DNA from 4 places in the Arthrobacter sp. SAFR-044 genome. Region 3 is predicted to be linked to each of the others. Evidence: predicted binding sites of a transcription regulator. Region 3 holds the regulator's gene; each other region holds the start of a gene.
The links. Region 3 encodes Rex, which represses fermentation and respiration genes when NADH is low (regulators of the CRP and FNR family bind a similar motif). Its sites were predicted from a motif close to CTTGTGAANNNNTTCACAAG; they were not measured.
Positions count from the first base shown of each region.

Region 1 (5,018 bases), on a different contig from region 3:
CGAACAGGTCGCCGCACGCATCGAACGCGACGAAGCCAGGCTCAACAGCGGCACCGGCCTGTCCAAGGACCTGGTGGCGCTGCAAAAAGACATCGCGTCGTTGAACAAGCGGCGCTCCGACCTTGAAGACGTGGAACTGGAAGTCATGGAGCGGCTGGACTCGCTGCGGGAGCGGCAGGCGGCCCAGCAGCAGATTGTCGATGACATCCAGGGGTCCTTTGGAACCATCAGGGCCGAACTTGATGCTGCCCTGGCCGAAGTGGAAACGGAAGCGGCAGGGCTTCGTGGCCAGCGCACCGAATTTGCCCAAGGCCTGGAGGCGGGCCTGGTGGCGGTCTACGAAAAGACGTTGGCCAAGCGCGGAGTCGGTGCCGCCCGGCTCTTCCACGGGACGTCCGAAGCCTCCGGCATGAAGCTCAGCCCCGGTGACCTCGCCGAGATCAAGGCAGCTGCGGCTGACGACGTCGTTTTCTGCCCGGACTCCGGCGCCATCCTGGTCCGCTCGGACGAGTGGTCCTAAGCAGCCGGCATGCATCCTGCCGGGCGGTCAGCCCGGCAGGATGATGTTCAGGGCGTGCGGTTTGCGGGCGGTCCCCGGCACCAGCTCGGCCTGCCACTTTTCGCGGGCAGCCTTCAAAAGGTCCGACGCCGCGGCGGGGGCTTTCCCGCGGCGAACCAGCAGGTGCCGCGCCAGTTCGCCGCGGGTGTGCTTGGCGAAATGGCTCACCACTTTCCGCACTCCGCCGCTCTCGGTGAAGACATTCACCGAGACGGTCTGTTCCGGCGGCGGTGCCCAGGCCGCCGCATACGTGCTGGACCGGCAATCCACCACGAGGTGCCCCTGGGCTGCGGCGCCCAGGGTGTCGCCAAGCTGCGCCTTCCAGAAGGGAGCCAGCCGGCCGACGTCGGGCAGTGCCGTAGCCATGGAGAGCCGGTAGGCGGGGACGCTGTCGCCGAAGCGAATGGCACCCCACAGGGCTGACACCACCAGCACCGATTCATCGGCCTTGCGCCGCTGGGCCGGCGTCAGGCTCCGGTATCCCAGCGCGTCATACAGGACGCCTGAGTAGATGCTGTGCGCCGGTGCCGCGGGCTCGGCGTGCAGGCGCGTATTGCGTTCGACGTCGTCGCGCAGTGACGCCCCGACGCCCAGCAGGGCGAGGGCATCCTGATGTGCGCTGACCGTTCCCAACGCCTCAAGGACCTTGGCCCGGTACGGGTTGAGCTCCGGGAAGCCCAGGGCGGACCAGTCGACGGCGGGGCCGCGGAGCGCGGGTGTCTTGCCTTCGGAAGGGGGAAGCAGAATCAGCACCGTCCGATCCTACCGGCGGCAAAAGGGGTGCGTTGGCGCCGGTAGACTGGGACCCGGATGGGACAGCCAGACGGCCGCGCGCCACGCAAGTGGCTCGAGGAACGTCCGGGCTCCGCAGGGCAGGGTGGTGGGTAACGCCCACTCGGGGTGACCCGCAGGCCAGTGCCACAGAAAACAGACCGCCTGCATTTCCGGCCACGGCCGGGAAGGGCAGGTAAGGGTGAAACGGTGGTGTAAGAGACCACCAGCTTCCCGGGTGACCGGGAAGGCTAGGTAAACCCCACCCGGAGCAAGGCCAGACAGGACACGTTCGAGGGCTGCCCGCCCGAGTGTCCGGGTAGGCCGCTGGAGGGTGCCGGCAACGGTACTCGTAGATGGATGGCCGTCGCTCCCTTTCCGGTAACGGCAGGGGAGAACAGAACCCGGCGTATCGGCTGTCCCATCCTTAAACCGCCTTTGACCACACCCTATGCGTCGGGGATCCTGAATCGTGCCCGTTATTCCTGAAACCCGTCCCGCACCCGCAGGGGGCATTCCCGGCATCCGTTCACAGGTTATTGCCCTTGCCGGTTTCCTGGCTCTGTCCGCCCTGGCCTGGGTACTCGCCTCGGTTCCCATCATCCTTAACTCCAACGGCTGGTACGCGGGCTCACTGAAAGCGCCGTGGATGCCGCCGTCGTGGATGTTCCGCACCACCTGGATGGTGCTGTACGCGGGCGTGGCGGCGGCCGCCTGGCTGGTCTGGCGCAAAGGGCGCCTGTCCGGGGCTACCCTGGCCGGCTATGTGGTGCAACTGCTGCTCAACACAGCATGGCCGGCAACCTTCTTCGCCATGTATCCCATGCTTGGAGTGGTGGCCCTGTGGGTTGCCTTCGCGGTCATCTGTGCGCTCACCGCAACCCTGGCGTTCCTGATCCTGCGGTTCGGCCCGGTGGACGCCGCCGCCGGGTACCTGGTGCTGCCGTATTTTTCCTGGCTGGTGTTCTCCGCCAGCCTGAACCTCTACTCCGCTATCCACAACTGAGGGCAGCAGCCGCAGCAGCTTCGCGGCCTCCCGGGCCATGTGAGTGATTTCACGCAGCGCGGGCGTGCTCCCTGCAGCGCGCCAAATTAGAATGGATCCCGGACGCAGGAGTTCTACCGCCGAAAGTTGCGCCCGCAGCCGGCGGTTTTTCTTTGCACGCGATCCAGGTGCCTGGGGGCCATCCCTGCAGGCGCCGGTGCCCCTGGACATCATCAGGTGGCCTACATCCGTGTACGACGACGTACACGGCTGAACCGAGGAAGGTATTTCTGTGAGCCAGACGTCTGATTCTTGTCTTGATACGTGGATGGGCCGGGAGGCCCTCGCCGAGGCCATGATCCCGGTGATCGGCAGGCTGTACCGCGAAAACAACGTGGTGACCAGCATCCACGGCCGGAGCCTGATCAACAAGTCCACCATGAACATCCTCAAGGCGCACCGCTTCGCGCGCCGGATGAGCAAGGACGAACTGCTCCTGGAGGACACGGCGCCCCTGCTGAACACGCTGGCCGGACTTGAGCTTGGCGCCGCCGCGATCGACATCGCCCGCCTGAACCAGAAGTTCAAGGAAGAAGGCAACGGCGCCACCCTGGAGGAATTCCTCCGCGAAGAGCTCGCCGAGATCGTCGGAAAGCGCGGCGGCGACGACCGCACCAGCACCGACGTCGTCCTCTACGGCTTTGGCCGCATCGGCCGGCTCCTGGCCCGCCTCCTCATCGAAAAGGCAGGCGGCGGCCACGGCCTGCGCCTGCGTGCCATCGTGGTCCGACGGGGCTCCGACAACGACCTCTCCAAGCGCGCCAGCCTGCTGCGCCGCGACTCGGTCCACGGGTCCTTCGAGGGCACCATCCGCATCGACGAGGCCGCCAACACCATCACGGCCAACGGCGTCCAGATCCAGGTCATCTACTCGAACGACCCCGCCACCATCGACTACACCGCCTACGGCATCAACAACGCCCTGGTGGTGGACAACACCGGCCGCTGGCGCGACGCCGAAGGCCTGTCCCAGCACCTGCAGAGCAAGGGCGTCGCCCGCGTCCTGCTGACCGCACCGGGCAAGGGTGAGCTGAAGAACATCGTCCACGGCATCAACCACCGGGACATCACCGACACGGACAAGATCGTCTCCGCGGCGTCCTGCACGACGAACGCCATCACCCCGGTCCTGAAGGCCATCAACGACAAGTTCGGCGTGGTCCACGGCCACGTCGAAACCGTCCACTCCTTCACCAACGACCAGAACCTGATCGACAACTTCCACAAGGGCGACCGCCGCGGCCGCTCCGCTGCACTGAACATGGTCATCACTGAAACCGGTGCCGCCAAAGCAGTGGCAAAGGCCCTGCCCGAACTCCTGGGCAAGCTCACCGGCAGCTCCATCCGCGTCCCCACCCCGGACGTATCCCTGGCCATCCTGAACCTCACCCTTGAAAACGGCACCACCAAGGACGAGGTCAACAACTACCTGCGCGAAATGTCGCTGCACTCCGACCTGCGCAAGCAGATCGACTACATCGACTCGCCCGAGGTCGTCTCCACGGACTTCGTGGGCTCCCGCCGCGCCGGCATCGTGGACGGACTGGCCACCGTGTCCACCGACAAGAACCTGGTGCTCTACGTCTGGTACGACAACGAGTTCGGCTACAGCTGCCAGGTGGTCCGCGTCATGGAAGAGATGGCAGGCGTGAACCCGCCGTCGTTCCCCGCCAAGGAAAGCGCGGCCGCCCTGGCCGCGATCGCCGTCTAGCCAAATCCGCCGGCATCCTGCGAATTCCCGGCTGATTCTCTGGAATCAGCCGGGAAACGGGACCACACTGGTGGCATGGACAACGAATCGACACTTCAGCACGAAACCACCCTCGAGCACGCACTGGACGTGGCCAAAGCCAACCATAAGGAAGCCGTGCGGCTGCTGGAACGCGCCCGTGCCGCCCAGAAAACCGGCGACGTCACCGATGAGCGGGTGCGCCAGCTCGAGAACCTGCTGGCCATCGCGGAAGAAGACCTGAGAAGGGTCACCAGGGAACAGTAACCCGCCGGCCGCACGGCCTTGTGACCCATCACTCGTCCCCAACAGTGTGGATATCAGCGGCCGGGCGTGCCCTTTGTCCTAGGCTCTTGGGGTGCCTGACTTTCGCCTCCCGGCGCCCGCCCCGTGACCATCAGCTGGTCCGCCTACCGCCGCGCACGCCGCCGTTCGCGGCAGGCCTGGGCGCTTCTTGCCGCCGCCGCCGTATCCATCATTGCCGCGCTGTTCTGGTTCTTCACCGCTGGCCAGTTCGCGGCCGGCGGACCCGCGGGGGACGGGCCAACGGAAGCTCCGGTCTTCGACGCCGCCTGGATGAAACCGGTCCAGGAGCCCAATCCGGTGCCGGGCGGCAGTGCCCTCGCGGCCCTGGACGGCCTGGCCGTGAAGGGCAGGGCGCCCAACACCGATTACAGCCGGGAAGCCTTCGGCCAGGCATGGCTCGATGTTGACCGGAACGGCTGCGACACCCGCAATGACATACTTCGCAGGGACCTCGCTGATGTTGTCTTCTCCGAGGGATCGTCCTGCAAGGTAACGGCCGGGCACTTCCGGGAACCGTATACAGGCCAGGACGTCGATTTCCGGCGCGGTTCCGACAGCAGCCGTGCGGTCCAGATCGACCATGTGGTGGCACTGGGTGATGCCTGGCA
Region 1 is NZ_JBPFDN010000004.1:8,984-14,001, forward strand. It holds gene ACR65J_RS07380 (zinc ribbon domain-containing protein) at 1-520, shown strand, start outside; gene ACR65J_RS07385 (YaaA family protein) at 548-1,312, opposite strand; RNA gene rnpB (RNase P RNA component class A) at 1,371-1,758, shown strand; gene ACR65J_RS07395 (TspO/MBR family protein) at 1,803-2,336, shown strand; gene ACR65J_RS07400 (glyceraldehyde-3-phosphate dehydrogenase) at 2,608-4,086, shown strand; gene ACR65J_RS07405 (hypothetical protein) at 4,162-4,371, shown strand; gene ACR65J_RS07410 (HNH endonuclease family protein) at 4,495-5,018, shown strand, end outside.
Region 1: the regulator Rex is predicted to act here: its motif matches at 2,373-2,392, upstream of ACR65J_RS07400 (glyceraldehyde-3-phosphate dehydrogenase).

Region 2 (5,018 bases), on a different contig from region 3:
GACCGGGCGTCCTTGCCGATGGTGAACGGGCCGTGGTTCTGCATCAGGACCGCAGGGGACTTGGAATTCTTCAGCGTTTCCACGATGCCGTGGCCGATCGAGTCGTCACCGATCAGCGCGAACGGGCCCACGGGGATGGACCCGCCGAACTCGTCCCCCATCATGGTCAGCACGCACGGAATGGCTTCTCCCCGGGCAGCCCACGCGGTGGCATACGTGGAGTGCGTGTGCACCACCCCTCCCACCTCCGGCATGTGCCGGTACACGTAGGCGTGCGCGGCCGTGTCCGACGACGGCGACAGCGCGGGATTGCCCCAGTCCACCGTGCCGCCCCCACCAAGGTTGGTGCCCCTGACCGGGGTGCCATACAGGTCGGTGACAATCATCTGCTCCGGGGTCAGGTCCTGGTACGAGACGCCGGAGGGCTTGATGACCATGAGGTCGGTGCCGGGAACGCGGGCCGAAACGTTGCCGGCGGTCCACACCACCAGTCCGTACCGGGTCAGCTCCGCGTGCAGGGCGCACACCTCCGCCCGGACCCGGGCAATGGTTTCCAGGAGACCGGTTCCGGCGCCTGTTCCGGCGGTCATGCGGACACCCCCACGGGTGCTTCGGACACGGCGCCTGCGCCAGGCTGGGCCGCTTGGGCGGCTTTGCGCTGGATGGCCTTGAGCCGGTGCATCACGTCGTTACCGCCCCGGCCGAAGTAGTCGTGGAGGGCCTTGTATTCCTGGAACAGTTCTTCGTAGGCGGCCGCGTTTTCGGGAATTGGCGTGTAGACCTCCCCGGGCTCGGCGCCCATGGCCGCGGCGGCCGCACGGATGTCCGCGTATTCGCCCGCTGCGACGGCGGCGTGGATGGCCGATCCCAGGGCCGGACCTTGTTCCGAGCCGATGGTGGACAGCTGCAGGCCGGTGGCGTCTGCATAGATCTGCATCAGGAGCCTGTTCTTGAGCAGGCCGCCGGCCACGATGAATTCCTTGACCGGGACCCCGGCGTCGCGGAAGGCGTCCACGATGGTGCGGGTTCCAAAGGCTGTGGCTTCCAGCAGCGCGCGGTAGGTATCCTCCGGCCTGGTGGCCAGGGTCTGGCCCACCACCATGCCCGAAAGCTCGTGGTCCACCAGGACCGAACGGTTGCCGGAATGCCAGTCGAGCGCGATCAGGCCGTGCTGTCCGATGGCCTGCCGGGATGCCAGTTCGGTGAGGTACTCGTGAATCCCCAGTCCGGCGTCCTTGGCAGCCTGGTGATATTCGGGCGGGACGCCGTACTTGGTGAACCAGCCGAAGATGTCGCCCACGCCTGACTGTCCGGCCTCGTAACCCCACAGGCCCGGCACGATTCCACCATCCACGGCACCGCACATTCCCGGCACCTCGCGCAGCTCGCTGCCGTTCATGACGTGGCAGGTGGAGGTGCCCATGATCGCCACCAGCTGGCCGGATTCCACAGCCTTCGCGGCCGGGGCCGTGACATGGGCGTCAACGTTTCCCACGGCCACCGCGATGCCCTCCGGCAGCCCGGTCCAGGCCGCTGCCTCCGCCGTAAGGGTGCCGGCGGCGTCCCCCAGCTGGCCGATGGTGTGCTCCAGCTTGGAGCTGACAAAGTCCTTGAAGTCCGGGTTCAGGGCGGCCAGGAACTCTTCGGAAGGATACCGGCCATCCTGGTAGATGCCCTTGTAGCCGGCAGTGCAGGCGTTGCGGACATACCGGCCGCAGAGCTGCCAGACGATCCAGTCCGCCGCCTCCACCCAGTGGTCCATCGCGGCGTAGGCCTCCGGGTCCTCCTCCAGCAGCTGCAGCCCCTTGGCGAACTCCCATTCAGAGGAGATCAGGCCCCCGTAGCGGGGAAGCCAGTCCTCCCCCCGTTCGGCGGCAAGCCGGTTGATCCGGTCGGCCTGGCCCTGCGCAGCGTGGTGGCGCCAGAGCTTCACGTAGGCGTGCGGGCGGTTGGCGAAGCCGGGCAGTTCGTTGAGGGGTGTGCCGTCCGCCTTGACCGGGACCATGGTGCAGGCAGTGAAATCCGTGGCAATGCCGACGACGGCGGCAGGGTCGATCCCGGCGTCCGCCACCGCGGCGGGGACGGCGGTCCGCAGGACCTCCCGGTAGTCGTTGGGCACCTGCAGCGCCCATTCCCCGGGAAGCCTTGCGGCTTGTCCGTCGGATCCTGCGCCCGCTGGGTCCTTGGGCAGGGCATCGGTAACCACTGCGTGCGGATACTCATGGACCGCACTCCCAAGTTCCTTGCCGTCACGGACCCGCACCACCACGGCACGGCCTGAAAGGGTTCCGTAGTCCACCCCAATGACGCAATGGTCATGGCGGGACTCGGAGCTGGAAGTGAACAGCGCATCTGGCATGGGGTTGCCTCCGTCCGGGAGGCATGGGCCTCGTTACCGGGTTTTGTAGGGGTCAGGGTGGAGCTACGTGCTGCAGCAAGTGTGAACGCTAACAAACCAGAAGTCAATGAACCCGAAAGGTTTTCGAAATTCCCGTCGCGCACTCTTGTTAGCGTTCACAAATGGGTCTATATTGAACCGACACATCAACAATGTGGCCAGGACCAGGGAGCAGCGGTGCTGCCCGGTCCACCAACACTTCGCGGCAGTGCTGCCGCGGAAGGAGAAAATGGTGAGAATCAAAAAACTGATGGGCGCGGTGGCCCTTGTCCTCGCCCTGACGGTGGGCGCCACCGGTTGCGGCTCCCGTGGCGGGGCCAGCGAATCCAGCAGTGCCGCCAAGCCCAGCGATTCGCTGGTAGGCATTTCGATGCCCACGCAGACGTCCGAACGGTGGATCGCTGACGGAGCGAACGTGGAGAAGTCCCTGAAGGACCTCGGCTACAAGACGGACCTCCAGTTCGCCAATGACGATATCCCCACCCAGGTTTCGCAGATCGAGAACATGCTGACCAAGGGCGCCAAGGCCCTGATCATCGCCGCCATTGACGGCACCACCCTGACTGACGTCCTGGCCAAGGCCAAGGAGCAGAACGTCAAGGTCATCGCGTACGACCGCCTCATCAACGGCACCCCGAACGTCGACTACTACACCACGTTCGACAACTACACCGTGGGTGTCCAGCAGGCCACCTCGCTGCTGACCGGGCTGGGCCTCGTCGATGCCACCGGCAAGAAGGTGGACGGCAAGGGCCCCTTCAACATCGAGCTCTTCGCCGGCAGCCCCGACGACAACAACGCCAACTTCTTCTGGACCGGCGCCATGGACACGCTCAAGCCGTACCTGGATGCAGGCACCCTGAAGGTCCCCAGCGGCCAGACCAAGTTTGAGCAGGCAGCGATCCTTCGCTGGCAGGCACCCGTGGCCCAGAAGCGCATGGAGGACATCATCACCTCCGCCTACAGCTCCGGCACCAAGCTGAACGGTGTCCTGTCCCCGTATGACGGCCTCTCCATCGGCATCATCTCGGCCCTCACCAGCACCGGCGGCTACGCCAAGGGAAGCCTGCCCGTGGTGACCGGCCAGGACGCCGAAAAGGGTTCCGTGAAGTCCATCATCGCCGGTGAGCAGTACTCCACCATCTTCAAGGACACCCGCCAGCTCGGCGCCCAGGCCGTCAAGATGGTCGACGCCGTCCTCAAGGGCCAGGAAGCGGAAACCAACGACACCAAGACCTACAACAACAAGGTCAAGGTTGTCCCGGCCTTCCTGCTGAAGTCCGTGATCATCACCAAGGACAACTACAAGAAGGAACTGATCGACTCGGGCTACTACACCGACGCCGACGTCAAGTAGTCAGCGTCCGGGGGCTGTGGCCGGGCCGCGAGTCCGGCCGCAGCCCCCTCCCGCCGCCTCCTGCAGCAGCAGGAAGGCCCAGCTTCGACCAGTCAGTGGGAATTGACGATGAACACACCCATTCTTCAAATGCGAGGAATCACCAAGACGTTCCCGGGCGTAAAAGCCCTCCAGGACGTCACCCTGGATGTGAACCGTGGAGAGGTCCACGCCATCTGCGGTGAAAACGGAGCCGGCAAATCAACACTCATGAAAGTGTTGTCCGGCGTCTATCCACACAACACCTTCGAGGGGGAGATCCTCTTCGAAAACGAACCCTGCAACTTTTCCAGCATCTCCGACAGCGAGAAGCGCGGGATTGTCATCATCCACCAGGAACTGGCCTTGAGCCCGTACCTGTCCATCGCCGAGAACATCTACCTTGGCAACGAACAGGCCACCAACGGGTGGGTGGACTGGCGCAAGACCAACCTGGAGGCAGCCCGGCTGCTGGCCCGCGTCGGCCTCGACGAAAACCCTGTCACCCCCGTGCAGCACATCAGTGTGGGCAAGCAGCAACTGGTGGAAATCGCCAAGGCATTGTCCAAGGAAGTGAAGCTGCTGATCCTGGACGAGCCCACGGCCGCCCTCAATGACGAGGACTCCGGCCACCTGCTGGACCTGATCCTCCACCTGAAGGGCCAGGGCGTCACCAGCATCATCATCAGCCACAAACTCAACGAGATCCGCAAAGTGGCAGATGCCGTCACCATCATCCGGGACGGCAAAACCATCGAGACGCTGCGGCTCGACGAAGGCCAGATCACCCAGGAGCGGATCATCCGCGGCATGGTGGGCCGGGACCTTGAGAGCCTGTACCCGGACCGCGAGCCGCACATCGGCGAGGAAGTCCTGCGGATCGAGGACTGGTCCGTCCGCCACCCCCAGGACCACACCCGCATGGTGGTCAGGAACGCCAACCTGCACGTCAGGAAAGGTGAAGTGGTGGGGCTCGCCGGCCTCATGGGTGCCGGCCGCACCGAACTTGCCATGAGCGTCTTCGGCCGCACCTACGGAACCGCCACCTCCGGCAAGGTTTACAAGTACGGCGAGGAAATCAACACAGCCACGGTGTCGGACGCCATCAGGCACGGCATCGCGTACGCCACCGAGGACCGCAAGCACTATGGCCTGAACCTCATCGAGGACATCAAGCGGAACATCTCCCTGGCGGCTCTGCGCAAGCTGGCCAAGCGCGGCTTCGTGGACAAGAACCAGGAGACC
Region 2 is NZ_JBPFDN010000022.1:17,302-22,319, reverse strand. It holds gene ACR65J_RS20685 (L-ribulose-5-phosphate 4-epimerase) at 1-590, opposite strand, end outside; gene araB (ribulokinase) at 587-2,359, opposite strand; gene chvE (multiple monosaccharide ABC transporter substrate-binding protein) at 2,628-3,755, shown strand; gene mmsA (multiple monosaccharide ABC transporter ATP-binding protein) at 3,864-5,018, shown strand, end outside.
Region 2: the regulator Rex is predicted to act here: its motif matches at 2,502-2,521, upstream of araB (ribulokinase).

Region 3 (5,018 bases):
GGCACCCAACTGGCTGGCAGTAGATGTCGTTTTGGGCGCTCAAAACGGCATCTACTGCCATCTAGATGCGGGGGCCGCGGATGCGGGCGAAGCCTTTCCAGAGGCCATACACAGCACCGCCGAAGGTTGCCGCCTTGAGGCCCAGCGTGGCAGCGCGGCGGCCGGACCGGAAATCATAGACAGGCCAGTTCCGGTCACGGGCGTGGCGGCGGAGCTTGGCGTCCGGGTTGATGGCCACAGGGTGTCCCACCAGTGACAGCAGCGGGACGTCATTGTAGGAATCGCTGTATGCCCAGCAGCGCTTGAGGTCCAGATCCTCTTGGTCCGCGATGGCCTGGACGGCCACGGCTTTGGCCGAGCCGTGCAGGATGTCGCCAACCAGGCGCCCGGTGTACATGCCGTCCGACACTTCGCCCACCGTGCCCAGGGCTCCGGTCAAGCCCAGCCGGGTGGAGATCACCGTTGCCACTTCGATGGGCGTGGCCGTCACCAGCCATACGCGGCGGCCCACCCGGAGGTGCTGCTCCGCCAGCGCCTTGGCGCCAGGCCAGATCCGTGACGCGATCATCTCGTCATAGACTTCCTCGCCGAGGGCCTTGATGTCGTCAACGGTGATTCCGGCGGCCAGCGTCAGGGCCGAATCGCGCACCGCATGGACGTCGTCGATGTTTTCCCCGCGCGTCACGAACTTGAACTGCTTCCACGCGAACCCGGCGGCCTGGGCCAAGGTGAAAGCCCCCCGCTGGTGCATCTTCCGGGCTACGTGGAAGAGGCTGGCCCCGCGCATCAGCGTATTATCCACGTCGAAAAACGCCGCTTCACCGGGCTGCGGCGCAGCAACCGGCCGCGTGACGACGGCGACGTATTTCTCCTCGGGCATGGACTTGAGTCTAGTCAATCCACCCCCGGGCCGCCGTCGGCGTCACCCGGACGGCGCGAACGGCGATACCGTTAAGCCATGGCTACCCCCCGCGTCGTCCTGGTCACCAAAGCTGACTGCCACCTTTGCGAGGAGGCGCGCGACGCCGTCGGCCGGGTCACTGCCTCGCTGGGGCTTACCTGGAGCGAAGAGCGGGTGGACAACCAGCCGGAATTGCGGGAGCGCTACGCCGAGGAAATCCCGGTGGTCCTGGTGGACGGGGTGCAGCGCGACTTCTGGAAGATCGACGAGGCCCGGCTGGAACGCGTCCTGCAGCGCGCCATGGCCAATTAGGGGGATGTGAGTGACGTCCTTGGATTCAACGTCCCAGCCTGTCCCGGGCCTTCCGGATGCCACGGGCGCACCGGCAAAGCAGATTCCTCCTGCCGCCGTGGCCCGGCTGACGCTGTACCTCCGTGCCCTGAACACCATGCTGTCCGAAGGAGTTGAGCGCGTCTCCTCCGAATCCCTGGCGGAAGCCTCCGGCGTCAGTTCTTCCACGCTGCGCAAGGACCTGTCCCATGTGGGGTCCTACGGCACCAGGGGCGTGGGCTACGAGGTCCAGTACCTCAGCCGCCACATCGCGGCAGCCCTGGGACTGACGCATGACTGGAAAGTGGCCATTGTGGGAGCCGGAAACCTGGGCAAGGCGCTGGCACGCTACGGCGGTTTCGAATCGCGGGGCTTCGACGTGGTCGCCATCTTCGACGCTGACCAGATGGTAGTGGGCAGTGAGGTGGGATGGCTGCGGGTGAGCGACGTGGCCGACCTTGAAACAGTCCTGCACCGCACCGGGGCCAACATGGTGGTGCTGGCGCTGCCGGCCGCGGTGGCCCAGGGTGTCTGCGACCGGGTGGTGGCGGCGGGCGTGCACAGCGTGCTCAGCTTCGCCCCCGTGATGCTGCAGGTTCCGGAGGGGGTCAACCTCCGTAAGGTGGACATGGCCACGGAACTGCAAATCCTGGCCTATCACGCCCAGCGCGCGCAGACGCCGGGTCAGACAGCCTAGAGGCCAGCATTAAAAGCGGCGGCCCGGGATGCTGGACATCCCGGGCCGCCGATGCGCTGGACAGCTGGAGGTTACCGGCCGTAAGGGTTGCCGAAGCCGCCGGAATACGGGTTGGTGAAGGGCTGCTGCTTCCGGAAGTACGGGGCAGCGGCGGGGAGGTAGAGCAGGACGATGGCGGCGATCCCAAGGACGGTACCCAGCGTTCCGAACGTGGGAACTCCGAACAGGCCGAGTACGGACAGCGCTGCAAACACCGTTCCGAGGATGCGGGCCCAGTTCTTGCCCTTGCGGATGAAGAAGGCCACCAGCAGGTAGAGGGCGGCGCCGATGATGGCGAAAACCACCAACGTGCCGGCGATGACGCTCTTGATGTCGTCGTAGGTGACCCCCGCCCCGCTGGCCTGGACCTGCTGTTCAAAGGCCTGCCGGAACTGGGGGTCATCCAGCTGGGTAAGGCCGGTGAGCATGGCGATGACAAAAATTACGGCGGAGGCGATCAGCAGCCAGAAGGAGATGTTCACCAACTGGGGGATGCCGTTGCTGCCGGCCGGCTGCGGCTGCTCTGAAGGGTACTGGGCGTAAGGGGACTGGCCATAAGGCGACTGGCCGTACTGGGGTGGGTTCTGGCTGTAGCCCGGGGCCTGCGGTGCATTCTGGCCATACTGGGAACCGTACTGCGGAGCGTTCTGCCCGTACTGTGGCGCTGCGGGCGGCTGGGATCCGTACTGGGGCTGGTTCTGACCGTACTGGGGAGCGTTCTGGCCATATTGCGGCGCGTTCTGGCCGTAGCGGGGCTGCTGCGGTCCAGGCTGCTGGCTGCCGGACTGCTCACTGCCTGGCTGGCCATTGCCGGAGTGGGGGTCTTGGGGCGCGGGAGGCGGGACGGGAGGAGTACTCATTGGCGTTCCTTCTGCAGGTCGGGATCCGGGTAGGGCTGCCGGGAATCGGTCCTCAGCCTTCCCCCCAGCATGGCTTAAGACCACCGTACCCCCGGCGGACTGCCTTGCGGGTGATTCAGGCGGGATCAACGCCCGCGGCCGGGAGGTAAACCCGAGCGTTGGGAGCCCTTTGTTAAACACGGCACCCCGGTACAAGGCCGGACTGGCCTGGTACCGGGGTGTCCGTGAACGGGGAGACTTATGCTGCGGGGGCGATGAAGGCCAGTTCCAGGTTGATGGCAACCTTGTCGCTGACCAGCACGCCGCCGGCCTCGAGGACGGCGTTCCAGGTCAGGCCGAAGTCCTTGCGGCTGATGGTGGTTTCGGCGGTGAGGCCGGCGCGGGTGTTGCCGAACGGATCGACGGCCACACCGTGGAGCTCGGTCTCGAGGGCGACGGGACGGGTGACGCCCTTGATGGTGAGGTCGCCCTGGAGCTCGTAGGCGTCGCCCTTGGCGACGATCGCGTTGGAAACGAAGGAGATTTCCGGGAACTGCTCGACGTCGAAGAAGTCTTCGCCGCGGACGTGGCCGTCGCGGTTAACGTCGCCGGAGTCGAAGCTGGCGGTCTTGATGGTGGCGTTGACCTTGGAGTCGGCCACGTTTTCGGCAAGGTCCAGGGTGGCCTCGGCTTCCTTGAACTGGCCACGGACCTTGCTGATGCCCGCGTGGCGGACGGTGAAGCCGATCTCGCTGTGGGAGTTGTCCAGGGTCCAGGTGCCGGTGGTGACGTCTGCGGGAAGTGCCATGATGTTGCTCCTTGGTGTGAATGCTGCTGCTGTGATCGTGCGGTTGAACCTTCATCGGTTGAAGTCTCAACTAACTTGGTGCATCCAGTATAAACATGCGTTTGCATGTTTTGTTCCCGCTTTCGGAACATTTCTTCAGAAACTTGGGTTCTACTCTTTGTAGAAAGCGCGCACGGAAGATTTCGGATCGCACGCCATCTTTGAGAAACTGGTAAACATGCCCCAAGCCACTGTCCATCTGCTCCGCCACGGCGAGGTCCACAATCCCGACGGCGTTCTCTATGGACGGCTCCCGGAATTCCACCTCTCCGAACTCGGGCAGGAGATGGCCCGGGTGCTTGCCGAACACTTTCGCGAGCGCGCCGGGCGCGGCGCCCGGATCACCTACCTGGCCGCCTCTCCGCTGGACCGTGCGCAGGAAACTGCACGGCCGACGTCGGAAGCGCTGCACCTGCAGATCCACACCGACGGGCGCATCATCGAAGCGGAAAACTACTTCGAGGGCATGAAGGTCACCAAAGCCGAACTCCGCCGGCCAAGGCACTGGCCGCACCTGGTCAACCCGCTCCGTCCGTCATGGGGCGAACCGTACAAGCAGCAGGCAGCGCGGGTGGCGGCCGCCGTGCAGGACGCCCGCTTGCGGGCAATCGAACTGGCCGCCGGCGACTTCGGCGCCACAGGCCCGGAGGCCATTCTGGTCAGCCACCAGCTCCCAATCTGGGCGGCACGGCTGAGCGCGGAGGGCCGGCCGCTGTGGCATGACCCGCGGAAGCGCGAGTGCACCCTCACGTCCGTTACGTCCCTGGTGTTCGACGACGACGGCTCGCTTTTGCGGGTCGAGTACAGCGAGCCGGCGGCGTCCCTTCTTCCCGGTGCCGCCAGCACCCCTGGAGCCTAGCAGTGAGCAACAACAATCTTCCTTCGCGCCGCAGCATGCTCGCAGCAGGCGGCATGGCCCTGACTGCGCTGACCCTGGGCCTCTCCGGCTGCGCCCAGGAGGACGCGCTGGCCAAGCAGGCCAAGGCGGGCGACAACAAGAATTACGTTGCCGGCGATGGGTCCGTGACCGAGTTCGCCGTCGGGGACCGCAAGGAAGCCGTGCAGATCCAGGGTGCACTCTTCAACGGCGCCGCAGTAACCGCGGCCGACTTCCAGGGCAAAGTCAGCGTGCTGAACTTCTGGTTCGCCGCCTGCGCCCCGTGCCGCGTGGAAGCGCCGCTCCTTGAAGAGCTGCACCAGGAGTTCAAGGACCAGGGCGTGCAGTTCTTCGGCGTCAACCTACGGGACGAGAAGCCCACGGCCGAGGCTTTCGAGAAGACCTTCAACCTGACCTACCCCAGCTTTGACGACAAGGACGGCGGCGTCCTGCTGTCCGTGTCCGGCCTGGTGCCGCCGGGCGCCGTG
Region 3 is NZ_JBPFDN010000006.1:114,143-119,160, forward strand. It holds gene ACR65J_RS11095 (HAD family hydrolase) at 62-880, opposite strand; gene ACR65J_RS11100 (glutaredoxin family protein) at 959-1,213, shown strand; gene ACR65J_RS11105 (redox-sensing transcriptional repressor Rex) at 1,224-1,928, shown strand; gene ACR65J_RS11110 (ABC transporter permease family protein) at 2,000-2,827, opposite strand; gene ACR65J_RS11115 (YceI family protein) at 3,066-3,614, opposite strand; gene ACR65J_RS11120 (histidine phosphatase family protein) at 3,832-4,512, shown strand; gene ACR65J_RS11125 (TlpA family protein disulfide reductase) at 4,548-5,018, shown strand, end outside.

Region 4 (5,018 bases), on a different contig from region 3:
GATCCGTAGGGGCCGGTGAATTCGATGGCGTCGCCTACCGCGGCGCGGTCGCGCAGGTACTCGGACATGGCGCCCTGCGGGGTCACGCGGACCATGAAGGACGCGTCCTGGACCTCGGGGCCGCTGCTGAAGGAGTAGGAGCGCTCGGCGTCGGTGCCGGGAACCTTGAGGTTGACGTACTGCCCGGGGAGGAAGGCGAGCGCGTCGCGGTTGTCCACCTCAAGGGTGAAAGAGACCGTGGTGTCCGTGTGCCGGTTGAGCTCCTTGATGGTGGAGCTGAAGGTGGCGGCCGCCGTCTTGGCCGACTCGGACGTGGCCGGGATCTGGATGGCCAGGTCGGACTCCGGGACGGCCTGGCACGTCAGCATGTAGCCCTTTTCGAGTTCCTCCTCCGTCATGGCGTCGTCGATGAAGTCGCCCGGGTCGAAGGAGCCGGAATCGCAGAACGCCTTGCAGGTGCCGCAGGCGCCGTCGCGGCAGTCCGACGGAATGTTGATGCGCGCCTTGTAGGCCGCGTCCATGACGGTCTCATAGTCGCCGACCTTGATGACTTTCGTAACGCCGTCTTCGAAGCTGAGGGCTACTTTGTGGCCCATGGGGTCCTCCTGACTGGGCGGGCGCGTCGTCGCGTCCGGGAAAAGTTGGGGCGTGCCCGTCGGGCACAGGGGTGGGAGCTGCCGTGCGGCGCCCGTTCGTCCCGGGCGCCGGCTGCGGGCAGGTCAGATCATGTAGACGTCCACCACGTGGTGGATGTAGTCGTTCTTCAGGACCACTTTCTTCTTCAGGATCACCGGCTGCGGGCCGGAGAGGTCCAGGGTGTAGTAGCTGGTGCCGAAGTAGGTGTCCGTCGTGTTGTAGCGGAAGTAGAGGGTGAACCAGTTGAAGCGCACCTCCACCGTGCCGCCGTCGTTCGACAACACCTCGATGTCCGTGATGTTGTGGCCCGTGCGCGGCTCCGGGAGGGAAGTGGCCGATGACCTGTCGGTCTTGATCCGGAACACCCGGTCCTCGATGCCGCCGCGGTTGTCGTAGTAGATCAGGGAGATCTCGTTCTGGGGGTCCTGCGTCAGCTGGTCGTCCACGTCCCAGGCCGGCATCCAGAATTCGGAGTCCGGGTGGTAGCACTCCAGCCATTCATCGAACTGGCGGTCATCCAGCAGGCGGGCTTCCCGGTAGAGGAACGCCCGGACGGTTTCGAGGTTTGCGATCTCCTCCGCGGTCTTCAGGGCCGGGGCGGTGTGGGTCAGGTTGGTCATGGGTTCTGCGCTCTCTGTGGTTGCGGCGGGCTCTCTCAGGCAGTGACGGGAACGGATTCCAGGGCGGAACGCTCCTCTTCCTCCGCCAGGGCCCGGTCCATGACTTCCTTCCAGTACCCGTGCTGGATGGGGTAGAGCCCTTCGTCTTCGGTGCGCACGCCGGAGGCGATCACCCGGGTCATGCCCAGGGCCTGCGCCTGCTCATCCGGTCCGGTGATCTCGTGGGTGGAGCCGCGGGTCATGTCGTTCCACGGTGCGCTGGTGGCCCAGTAGGTCTTGTTGCAGGAGCGGAATTCCTCCAAGTCGTCCGGGGTGGCCATGCCCGTGGCGTTGAAGAAGTCCTCGTACTGGCGGATGCGCTTTGAACGGTTCTCCTGGGACTCGCCCTTGGGGGCGATGCAGTAGATGGTCACCTCGGTCTGGTCCGCGGAGATCGGCCGGAAGTGGCGGATCTGCGAGGAGAACTGGTCCATGATGTAGACGTTCGGGTACAGGCACAGGTTGCGGGAGATGTTGATCATGAAGTTCGCCATCTCCTCGCCGTACTTGGCCACAAGCTCGTCGCGGCGGTCCCAGAGCGGACGGTCCTGGGGGTTGGTCCATTCCTGCCACAGCAGCAGGTGTCCGTGGTCATAGGAGTAGAAACCTCCCTTGACCTTGCCCCACTTGCCGGCGTCCATGGCCTTGGTCTTATTGGCGGAGTCGCCGGCGCTGCGGCGCGCGGTGGTGGCGGCATAGTTCCAGTGCACGGCCGTGACGTGGTAGCCGTCCGCGCCGTTCTCGGCCTGGACCTTCCAGTTGCCGTCGTAGGTGTAGGTGGACGAACCCCGCAGCACTTCCAGGCCTTCGGGCGACTGGTCGACAATCGAGTCGATGACCTTGGTGGCATCGCCCAGGTGCTCCTCGAGCGGGAGCACGTCGGCCTTCAGCGAGCCGAACAGGAAGCCGCGGTAGGACTCGAAGCGGGCCACCGTGGTGAGGTCGTGCGAGCCTTCCTTGTTGAAGGTCTCGGGGTAGCCGGCGTTCCGGGAGTCCTTGACCTTCAGCAGCTCGCCGGAGTTCTTGAAGGTCCAGCCGTGGAAGGGGCAGGTGAAGGTGGTGCGGTTGTCCGTCTTACGCCGGCACAGCATGGCGCCGCGGTGCGAACAGGCGTTCACCAGGCAGTTCAGCTTCCCGTCCTTGTCCCGGGTGATCATCACGGGGGTGCGGCCGATGTAGGTGGTGAAGTAGTCGCCCACGTTGGGGATCTGCGACTCGTGGGCGAGGTACACCCAGTTGCCTTCGAAGATGTGCTTCATCTCGAGTTCGAAGATCTCCTGGTCGGTGAAGATCTCGCGCTTGGCCCGGATGACGCCGTTCTCTCGGTCGTCGATCACGGCGTCTGCAAGGACCTCGCGGGCATGGATCAGGTTCTCGGTCATGGCGTGCTCCTTCATTGGAGATTGCTGGACGGATGGGCGGAGGTCCACTCGGGAAAAGGCTTCGGCGGCGGACGTTGTCCAGCAATTCTTGCCGCTCGTGATTGGCCTCACATCAGGCAAATACCTAGGTTCCACCAAGGGTGCCTTTATGTACTGATAATGACTCAAAAGGCGCCTAGTTGATATTTGTAGCGTCCTTATCTCCGGCTTACGCTTGAGACCGAGATCACGCGGTGCGGCGCAGGGCAGGTGGAACGTCCGCCCCGCAGGCCGCGTGGGGAGCAGGAGCCCTTCCTGTCCCATTCAATGAAGAAGGTGGACATCGTCATGACCCAAACCCCAACGGACAGCCGCACTGAAAACGAAGGCACCGCCGTCGAAGCAGGCTCCAAGGCAACCGAGCGGTTCGCTGCGTCAGGCAAGCTCTCCCGCGTGGATGTATCCAAAGAACGGGTGAGCCTGCTGGCCGGCGCACTGATCAAGGCCGCCAACGACATCGTCGTCGAGCACCAGGTCACCTACGAGGAATACAACGCCCTGAAAGCGTGGCTGATCAAGGTGGGCACGGACGGTGAATGGCCGCTGTTCCTCGACGTCTGGCTTGAACACACCGTTGAGGACGTGAACTCCCAGGACCGTCCCGGCACCGTCGGCACCATCGAGGGCCCCTACTACGTTCCCGGCTCTCCGGAACTCCAGACGCCCGCCACCGTGGAAATGCGCGACGACGAAGAGGGCACCCCGCTGCGCTTCACCGGCCAGTTCACCGACACCGACGGCAACCCCATCCAGGGTGCCCAGGTGGAGATCTGGCACGCGGACGCCGCCGGCTTCTACTCCCAGTACGCCCCGGGCATGCCCGAGTGGCTGTTCCGGGCCACCGTCAAGGCCTCCGACGACGGCCGGTTCGAGATCAACACGATGCGTCCGGCGCCCTACCAGATCCCCACGGACGGCGCCTGCGGGCAGCTGATCAACGCCGCGGGCTGGCACGCCTGGCGTCCCGCGCACATCCACATCAAGGTATCCGCGCCGGGCTACGAGCCGGTCACGCAGCAGCTGTACTTCCCCGGCGACCCCCACAACGCGGACGACATCGCCTCGGCAGTGAAGCCTGAACTGATGCTGGACCCCCGCCCCCGTACCGACGGGAAGGGCGAGGAAGTAGTTTATGACTACGTCCTGGCAAAGCAGGGCCAGAAGAAGTAGCAGGCAAACTGGGAGTTACCCCCGCACGGAGGCGCTCCGGAGCTGATGCTTCGGAGCGCCTCCGGTTTTTCCGCGCCAGCCAGGAGTTCCGATGAGCCATCCCCGCCCCGACCCGGCCGCCACATCCGTCGGGTCGGCCCCGCCGGCGCCGGCGCCGGAACCCCTTCTGGAACGCCCGGGGGTCCGGCCCGCTGGTCCGCGCCGGATTCTTCGCGACCTGGGCCTGTCGTATGTCTCCAACGGGGCAATCGGGCTCATTTTCGCGGCGTCCGGACCCATCGCCGTCACCCTGGCCGTGGGGTCGGCCGGCGGCCTGACCCAGGGCCAGCTGTCGTCCTGGGTTTTTGGCATTCTCTTTTCCGGCGGGGCGGCCACGCTGCTGATGTCGCTCGTTTACCGGCAGCCCCTGGGCTTCGCCTGGTCCATCCCCGGCACGGTACTCCTGGGACCATCGCTGCAGCACCTGGCCTTCCCCGAAGTCGTCGGGGCCTTCTTCACCTCCGGCCTGCTGATCCTCGCCCTGGGCGCCACCGGGGTGGTGCGCAAAGCGATGGCGCTGGTGCCCATGCCGCTCGTGATGGCCATGGTGGCCGCGGTGTTCCTGAAATTCGGCACCGACATCGTTGCCTCAACGCAGGACAACCCGGCCGTGGCGGCTCCGATGGTGGTTGCGTTCCTGGTCCTCACCGCGGTCCCCAAGCTTGGCCGGTACCTACCGCCGGTCCTGGGCACCCTGGTGGCAGGCGGCATCGCAGTGGCGGCCAGCGGCCAGTTCCACCTGCCACCTGGCGGACCGCTCCTGGCCACCCCGGTCTTCACCGCCCCTGATTTCACGTGGGCCGCCCAGCTCGAACTGGTGGTTCCGCTGGCCCTCACCGTCCTGTTCGTCCAAAACGGCCAGGGCATCGCCGTCCTCCGCGCCGCCGGCCATCAGCCGCCGGTGAATGCCTTCGCTATTGCCTCCGGAGCGTTCTCGGTGCTGAACGCCGGGTTCGGGGCCGTTTCGGCATGCGTTACCGGCCCCACCAACGCGCTGTTGACCTCGTCCGGGAAGAGGGAGCGCCAATATACGGCCGCCGTGGCGTACGGCCTGCTGGCCCTGGTGTTCGCGGCGTTTGCCCCCACCCTGACC
Region 4 is NZ_JBPFDN010000003.1:93,512-98,529, reverse strand. It holds gene benC (benzoate 1,2-dioxygenase electron transfer component BenC) at 1-596, opposite strand, end outside; gene benB (benzoate 1,2-dioxygenase small subunit) at 720-1,256, opposite strand; gene benA (benzoate 1,2-dioxygenase large subunit) at 1,292-2,677, opposite strand; gene catA (catechol 1,2-dioxygenase) at 3,005-3,886, shown strand; gene ACR65J_RS05505 (benzoate/H(+) symporter BenE family transporter) at 3,978-5,018, shown strand, end outside.
Region 4: the regulator Rex is predicted to act here: its motif matches at 2,772-2,791, upstream of benA (benzoate 1,2-dioxygenase large subunit).